One region of the Bacillus altitudinis genome, then DNA from elsewhere that is predicted to be linked to it. Evidence: riboswitches for the same ligand, from Rfam matches in the RefSeq annotation. Region 1 holds a riboswitch; the other holds the start of a gene.

What was found. Region 1 has a riboswitch for S-adenosylmethionine ahead of ID12_RS01010 (methionine ABC transporter ATP-binding protein). Riboswitches for the same ligand answer to the same signal wherever they lie in the genome.
Region 2: another riboswitch for S-adenosylmethionine. It lies ahead of ID12_RS10620 (methionine biosynthesis PLP-dependent protein); the one in region 1 lies ahead of ID12_RS01010 (methionine ABC transporter ATP-binding protein).

Annotation. Positions count from the first base shown of each region.
Region 1 is NZ_CP009108.1:187,878-192,301, reverse strand. It holds gene ID12_RS01040 (arsenate reductase family protein) at 1-218, shown strand, start outside; gene gcvH (glycine cleavage system protein GcvH) at 285-668, shown strand; gene ID12_RS01030 (YusG family protein) at 715-951, shown strand; gene ID12_RS01025 (toprim domain-containing protein) at 1,083-1,427, shown strand; gene ID12_RS01020 (thioredoxin family protein) at 1,439-1,741, shown strand; gene ID12_RS01015 (SCP2 sterol-binding domain-containing protein) at 1,862-2,203, shown strand; SAM riboswitch class I at 2,306-2,414, shown strand; gene ID12_RS01010 (methionine ABC transporter ATP-binding protein) at 2,570-3,595, shown strand; gene ID12_RS01005 (methionine ABC transporter permease) at 3,588-4,256, shown strand; gene metQ (methionine ABC transporter substrate-binding lipoprotein MetQ) at 4,271-4,424, shown strand, end outside.
Region 2 is NZ_CP009108.1:2,115,767-2,120,190, forward strand. It holds gene ID12_RS10605 (GNAT family N-acetyltransferase) at 1-194, opposite strand, end outside; gene ID12_RS10610 (YjcG family protein) at 201-716, opposite strand; gene ID12_RS10615 (esterase family protein) at 769-1,509, opposite strand; SAM riboswitch class I at 1,730-1,851, shown strand; gene ID12_RS10620 (methionine biosynthesis PLP-dependent protein) at 1,931-3,049, shown strand; gene metC (cystathionine beta-lyase) at 3,046-4,224, shown strand; tRNA gene ID12_RS10630 (tRNA-Val) at 4,356-4,424, shown strand, end outside.

The sequences.
Region 1 (4,424 bases):
ACGAAAAAAGCGGTTTAGAGCTGAAGAAATTCTTTAATACGAGCGGTCAGAAATACAGAGAGCTGCAGCTGAAAGATAAACTTCCTGCAATGTCAGAGGACGAGCAGCTTGAATTACTTGCGTCTAACGGAATGCTAATCAAGCGTCCAATTACAACAGACGGCAAACGAGTGACAGTTGGATTTAATGAAGATACATTTAAAAGCGTCTGGAAATGATGTAACTTTCATTCAGATTGTGGTATCTTCAATATAGATTGTAAGAAAAGACTGGAGGGGTATGAAATGAGCACACCAAAAGATTTACGTTATTCAGAAGAACATGAATGGGTCAAAGTAGAAGGAGATAAGGTGCGTATCGGTATTACGCATTTTGCTCAATCTGAGCTAGGGGATATCGTGTTCGTTGAGCTTCCTGAAGTAGGAGACAAAATCACAGCGGACGAGCCTTTCGGAAGTGTAGAATCAGTCAAAACAGTTTCTGAACTATACGCACCGATTAACGGCACAATCGTTGAAGTGAACGATGAGCTTGATGACAGTCCAGAGTTCGTCAACGACTCTCCATACGAAAAAGCTTGGATGATCGTAGTAGAGCCAGCGGATGCGTCTGAAATCGAGAACTTAATGACAGCTGAGCAATATGAAGAAATGACAAAAGAAGACTAATTCATGTGAAATTGGACACTCTACCTTTATGGGGGGGGTGTCCAATTTGTCTTTTCAAAAAGAACAGGTGGATATAACAGAGCATGTCACTGGACGATTCAAAGAGAGCGGCATGGTGCTTTACCATCAAAACGAAGAGATTGGCACGATGATTAGTGAAAATCAATATGAATTAAAATCAGGTTATTCCTATGATCAAAACCGTTTTTATCGTCTGTCAGATACGTTGACCCATGGGACTGAAAAATATGTAGACTGTGACGATGAAAATGGCTGGTGCTAATCACAGATAAGGCTGTAGTGAGTGAATGCTACAGCCTTTTTGTTGATCAAGTGCCCAATCTTTACAACCCGAATGAAAGATTGTAATCTAAGGAAGAAGTGAATCAACGTCAAAAGGGCCAGGTGATCGTGATGAATGTCGAGATAGAAAAGGTCATCATTGTAGAAGGTAAATCAGATAAACAGAAGCTAAAAGAAGTCATAAGTGAACCTGTTACCATCATTTGCACCAATGGCACGATCAGTACATCGAAGCTGGATCAGCTTGTGGACGATTTATTCGGGAAAGACGTTTACATATTAGCAGACAGTGACGATGCTGGCGACAAACTGCGGAAGCAATTCCGAAAAGAATTCCCTGAAGCACTGCATCTTTTTGTCGACAGAACGTACCGCGAAGTGGCCGCTTCACCGTCAGCCCACATTGCATCTATTCTATTAGCTGCAAACATTGATGTTCATTCGAAATATTTATAAGGGTGACGTATATGAAAGAGATTGAAGAGCATGAATTCAAGGAGATAGAGGACGATTTATTTCTTTTGTACTTATATACACCATTTTGCGGAACATGCCAGCTGGCAAAGAAGATGCTGGCAGTGGTTGATGCCATGCAGCCGGAAGTTCCTTTTTATGAAAATAACTTAAATTACTCGCCAAGTTTTGCAAAAGCATTTGAGATCGAAAGTGTCCCTTGCTTTCTCCTGTTTAAAAAGGGTGAAATCGTGCAAAAAGGCTATGCCTTTCACTCCGTTCCATATCTTCACGAAATGATTGAAACCGCTAAATAAAGCGGTTTTTTGTCATATTTCAAGCAATTCATTTGAAAATTTGTCGAGCTATTTATAAAGGACAAGCCGATGTTTGTAGAGAAATGTTATGTATAACCAAATGACAGGGAGGTTATACATGTGGAAAATGTGAAAGCCCATGGAAGTGCAGGGCAGCGATTATTGTTAAAGCCGTTGCTCTCATCATCATCCTTGAAGATTACATTTGAGGCGGAAACGGACTCTTGTACATTGATTGTGGATGAACGTGGTGAAGTGAAGAAACTACCTGCAATTGAGTTATCGGATCTCATCTTTTATGGTGAGCGAAAAGAGATTTTGCAATTATTAGATGGAGACATGTCCTTACAGCAGCTGATCAGCAGAGGACAAGTGAAAGTGAAAGGCTCATTTCGAGCTCTTCTAAGACTAGAAGCGGTACTTTGGCTGACGAACGGTTTTTTTCGAAAAATGATAACGTAGTCGTTTACTTGGAAATTAGCGATTTACAGCGTTGACATATCTCAGATAGCATGATATTCTACGTTAGTAAAAACATGAACATCACATAAAACAACATATTTTCTCTTATTAAGAGAGGTGGAGGGACGTGCCCTATGAAACCCGGCAACCGTCAGCATAGCTGAAATTGGTGCCAATTCACTCAAAGCCGCAACGCTTTGAAAGATGAGAGAAAGGCGTATTTGATATAAAAGGCCTTTCTGCTTGCGTTGCAGTTAGGTCTTTTTTACTGACCTTGCGTCAGGCTAGCGTCATAACAGTCGGAAGAATAATTGAACGTATGTGATGGCAACCTATAGATTCAGCAAGAAAGCAGGTGAACAGACTGTGATCCATTTACAGAATGTATCAAAAACGTATCTTTCAAAAAGCGGAAATGTTGATGCCGTGAAAGACGTCAACTTGGATATCGATAAAGGTGAAATATTCGGAATTATCGGGTATAGCGGCGCTGGGAAAAGCTCCTTGATTCGCCTATTAAACGGTCTGGAGTTGCCAACAGAAGGAATCGTTGAAGTGGCAGGCAACCGGATCAATGAAGTATCGAATGCGAAACTTCGGAAAGCAAGACAAGAAATCAGCATGATTTTCCAACACTTTAACTTGCTCTGGTCAAGAACAGTGAGACAAAATATTATGTTCCCGCTCGAGATCGCAGGTGTACCAACGTCAAAACGGAGAGCTCGTGCAAACGAACTGATTAAATTGGTCGGTTTAGAAGGAAAAGAAAATGCATATCCTTCTCAGCTCAGCGGCGGGCAAAAGCAGCGTGTAGGGATTGCGAGAGCATTAGCGAATGACCCAAAAGTTCTGCTATGTGACGAAGCCACTTCTGCGCTTGATCCACAAACAACGGATTCCATCCTTGAGCTTTTAGCCGATATTAATAAACGACTAGGACTCACCATTGTATTGATCACACATGAAATGCACGTCATTCGCAAAATTTGTCACCGTGTGGCAGTGATGGAGAATGGCCGTATTGTCGAAGAAGGCGAAGTATTACGTGTCTTCAGACAGCCGAAAGAAGAAATGACGAAGCGATTCGTGAAACAGCTTGCTGAACCAGAAGAAGCAAAAGAAACGATCGAGCACGTCCTAGAGAGAGTAAAAGAAGGTCAGGTCGTCAGGTTGTCCTTTATTGGAGATTCTGCCGAACAGCCGCTGATCACGGAAATTATTCGATCCTTCAAGGTCGATGTGAACATCCTGCAAGGAAAGATTTCTCAAACGCAGGAAGGCGCGTTTGGAACACTCTTTATCCATATTAATGGAGACGAGAACGAAGTTGAAAAAGCCATCGCCTATATCCAAAGCAAACAGGTTGAAATCGAGGTGATGACACATGTTTGAGAAATGGTTTCCGAACGTTGATCTAGAGGTTATTTGGAACGCGACGGGTGAAACGGTCTATATGACACTCATTGCATTAGCGTTTGCTTTTGCTATCGGCATCATCCTTGGGCTGTTGCTCTTTTTGACAAGTAAAGGCGGTTTGTGGGAAAACAAACCAATTAATGCTGTCATCGGCGCAGTAGTCAACATTTTCAGATCGATTCCCTTTATCATATTAATCATTCTATTATTAGGATTTACTAAACTAATTATGGGCACGATATTAGGTCCAAATGCAGCATTACCAGCCCTTGTCATTGGCTCAGCCCCTTTCTACGCACGTCTTGTCGAAATTGCACTGCGTGAAGTAGACAAAGGAGTCATTGAAGCAGCACGATCTATGGGAGCAAAAACGTCGACCATAATTTTCAAAGTATTGCTTCCAGAATCACTGCCAGCCCTTATTTCAGGAATTACTGTAACAGCGATTGCTCTGATTGGCTCTACTGCGATTGCAGGAGCAATTGGAGCAGGCGGACTTGGTGACCTTGCTTATGTAGAAGGATACCAATCTGGTAATACAGATGTCACACTTGTAGCCACTGTGTTTATTCTGATCATCGTCTTTATCATTCAAATAATCGGTGATTTGATTACAAATAAAATTGATAAACGTTAAGGGAGGAATTATTCATGAAGAAATTGATTTTAAGTGCACTATTTCTAGCATTTGCAGGCATTTTAGCTGCTTGCGGTTCATCAAATAACGCAAGCGATAACAAAACCATCACGGTTGCCGCTTCAAAAACACCACATGCCGAGATTCTTGAAGAAGCAAAACCACTTC
Region 2 (4,424 bases), 1.7 Mb from region 1:
CCTTCAATTATGCGCAGTCTAGCAGCAGCTTGTGGTTTGTTGTCATCATTATAAATGACAAAGTGAATGGCTTCGTCCTCAAGTTCATCAATTTCGATCTCTAACGGGACTTCTTGTTCTTTTACGAAAACTTCTTTTCGAACATAATAAGCATCTTCTCGTTGTGTTTGTTCTTTTACGATGACTGTATTCAAATGTCTTTAACCCTCTTCTCCTAAGATAAATGTTTCATAAACGGTCCAAGAACCGTTCTCTAATTGATATAAAAGGTGGAAGCGGTCAACCGTTTCCTCGTGGTCAATTTTTCTCAGCTTCAATGTGCCTAGAACGTCTGAATGCTCATCGTCTGATAACTTTTGAGCCACTGTCACATGCGGAACAAATGCATATTCAGGTGTACCAGCAAGCGGATCAGTGTACAACTTCTCATTGAGAGTCATTAATTCTTCGTTCGGTTCTACTTTCATATAAATCACGTTGTTTACAGGAGCGAATGAACTGAATTTTTTAATACGTAACGTAATAGGAGAAGCATTTTTTGCGTACTCTCGCAAGGTGGAGACGACCTCAGCTGCTTCTAGATCCGTTAATTCAAAAGGTGTTCTTAATGTTAAATGAGGTGGTATGAGTGCATAGTTCGGATCATAACGTTTCCGATAAGAGTTCGCAATGTCTTGCAATTTTTTTGATGGAAATAAAACAACTCCGTATTTCATCATGTTCCCTCCTGATTAAGAAAGTATTTATTATTTTTTATTATAACAAAATTCAGTTGATTAACGAATATGGGAGCATTCTTTTTAACGAAGGTGAAATGAGCGGCTGCCAAAACGTCCATTTATGATCGCCTTCGAATGTCTCAAATAAATAATCCGCACCGGACTTCTCCAAAAGGACCTTTAATTCTTCGTTCGGCTGAATAAAGTCAAGCACTTGCCCATCTGTCGTTTTCACAGCTGTTTCTTCTAACCCGATTTGATGGATAATGGCATAATGAGCAAGGGATGATGACTGTTTGACTGCTTGCAGAACAGACTCATCCACGTAAGGAGACTGCAAAATCAGTCCGCCAAATAACGAAGGATAATCAATGGCTGTCATAAGTGAGATCGTAGCACCTAATGAATCACCAATAAATGTACGACCTGATCCAACTTGATACGTTGGATAGTGTTCATCAATATACGGAACTAGTTCATTTGCCAAAAAGCGTTTATACGCCTCGAACTTTGGTCCGTCTGGATGATACGTATTTCGTCTTTCAGTAACATTTTCATATGGGACACCAATGATAATCGAGCGTTCCATTTCTTTATTTTGCATTAATTTTTCCGCCTGTCTGCCTATTTTACCTAGACGGAAATAATCATGACCATCTTGTGCAATGATGACATGATATGTATAAAGGGGGGAGTAATTGACTGGCAAATAAATCAAAATGGTCATATCTGCCCCAAGTTCTTTTGACTGTAAGGTTTCTTCTTGAATGATGCCTGTTTTCTTCACCATAATCCATTCCTCCAGCTAACCAAATTCATCATAAGTGAAACGTTTCCATTCATTGTAACACGAAAAACAGCGTTGTTCCTATATGCTAACATGCAATCAAATTGGCTGACATCCAATCTGCTACAAAATACAGAAAATTTTAATTAATCGTTACATTTCCCCTTGAAAAATGAGGTTTAATGCGTTACAGTATTAAGAATTAGAACAGACAGACAACACATTCTTATCGTGAGAGGTGGAGGGACTGGCCCTTTGAAACCTCAGCAACCGGTATGCATCACTTCATGTGATGTACCAAGGTGCTAAATCCAGCAAGCAGCTTTTTTGCTTGGAAGATAAGAGGAAGCGATTAAACCCCTTCTTCTTATGAAGAAGGGGTTTTTCTGTTTTGAAATTAGATTTTTACTTAGGATGGTGTCAAATGACAGAACATGTGGAAACGAAGTTAGCGCAAATTGGAAACCGCAGCGAAGAGGTGACTGGTACTGTCAGTCCTCCCGTTTATCTTTCAACAGCTTACAGACATAGAGGCATTGGGGAATCAACAGGATTTGATTATATTCGAACGAAAAACCCAACAAGGCAGCTTGTAGAAGATGCGATTGCTTCACTCGAAGAAGGAACGGCCGGTTTTGCCTTCAGTTCGGGAATGGCTGCCATCCAAACGATCATGGCGCTGTTTGAGAGCGGGGATGAACTCATTGTTTCATCAGATTTATATGGCGGTACATACCGTCTATTTGAAAACGAATGGAAAAAGTACGGACTGCGCTTTGTTTATGATGATTTTTCAGATGAAGACTGTTTACGCTCTAAAATGACGCCAAATACAAAAGCCGTCTTTATTGAAACGCCAACAAACCCACTCATGCAGGAAGCGGATATTCAAAAGGTTGCGAAAATCGCAAAAGATCACGGTGCATTGGTCATTGTGGATAACACCTTTTATACGCCCGTCTTGCAAAAACCGATTACACTCGGAGCAGACATTGTCATTCATAGTGCAACCAAATATTTAGGCGGACATAACGATGTTCTTGCCGGACTTGTCGTCACAAATGGGGAGCAGCTATCGGAAGACATGTTCCAGCATCAAAACGCCATCGGAGCGGTTTTATCTCCATTTGACTCATGGCTTTTAATGAGAGGAATGAAAACATTGGCGCTGAGAATGCGCCAGCACGAAGCTAATGCGAAGGAATTAGCTGACTTTCTAAAGCAGCAGCCGGAAATTCAAGATGTGCTTTACCCAGGAAAGGGAGGCATGCTGTCATTCCGAGTAGCCAAAGAGGACTGGGTCAATCCATTTTTAAAGAAGCTGAAAACGATTTGTTTTGCTGAAAGCCTTGGCGGAGTCGAAAGCTTCATTACGTATCCTGCAACGCAAACCCATATGGACATCCCAGAAGAGATTCGCATCGCAAACGGTGTTTGTAACAAATTGCTCCGTTTCTCAGTCGGGATTGAGCATGTGGAGGATCTAAAAGCAGACCTGAAACAGGCACTATCAAATGTGAAAGAGGAGGTACACACGAAATGACCACACACGATTGGACACTAGAAACACAACTCGTTCATAATGCGTTTAAAACAGACCGTTCAACAGGTGCAGTCAGTGTACCGATTCAACATGCATCGACGTTTCACCAAAGCAGCTTCGATGACTTTGGTCAATATGACTACTCCAGATCAGGCACCCCTACACGTCAGGCATTGGAGGATACCATTGCAGCGCTAGAAGGAGGAACGAGAGGGCTTGCCTTTGCGTCAGGTATGGCAGCCATTTCAACCGCTTTTCTTCTATTATCAAAAGGAGATCATGTCCTTGTCACAAGAGATGTGTACGGAGGGACTTTCCGAATGATCACCCAAGTTCTTTCAAGATTTGGGATTGAGCATACCTTTGTGGACATGACCAATTTGAATGAAGTGAAACAAGGCATTCAATCAAATACAAAAGTCATTTACATGGAAACACCGTCAAACCCTACACTCGGTATTACGGATATTGAAGGTGTCGTACAGATTGCGAAAGAACATGACTGTCTGACTTTCTTAGATAATACGTTTTTAACGCCTGCGCTTCAGCGTCCGCTGGACCTTGGTGTAGACGTTGTGCTGCACAGTGCAACGAAATTTTTAAGCGGCCACAGTGATGTACTGTCAGGCTTAGCCGTGGTGAAAGATGAGAAGCTAGGAGACGAACTTTATTCGCTGCAAAACTCCTTCGGGGCGGTGCTTGGCGTACAGGATTGCTGGCTTGTGCTCAGAGGATTAAAGACCCTTCAAGTCAGATTAGAAAAAGCCAGTCAAACCGCATTAGAACTGGCTACATTTCTAAAAGAACATCCTGCGGTCAAAAAAATATATTACCCAGGATTAGATGATCACCCAGGGGCAGACATTCAGCGGAAGCAGGCGAGCGGTGCAGGTGCTGTTCTTTCATTTGAACTAGAAAACCAAGCGGCTGTCAAAGAATTGGTCGATGGCGTCACATTACCTGTATTCGCCGTCAGCCTCGGAGCAGTCGAATCCATTCTTTCCTATCCGGCCAAAATGTCCCATGCCGCTATGCCAAAAGAAGAAAGAGAAAAAAGAGGCATCACGGATGGTTTACTTCGATTAAGTGTGGGCGTAGAAAACGGAGAAGACCTCAAAAGGGACTTCAAACAAGCACTAGATCAACTAAAGCCAGTTCTTGTGAACCAATCATAAAAGTCAGTAAAAAGCCGGTATGGATACCGGCTTTTTACTGACTTTTTTGAACAAAACCATTGACGACTGACGATGATGGTTATATAATAGAGACTGTCAGTAACAGAAAGCCCAGAACTGATACATAATCCGATTCCGTAGCTCAGCTGGGAGAGCGCTACCTTGACAGGGTAGAGGTCGCTGGTTCGAGCCCAGTCGGA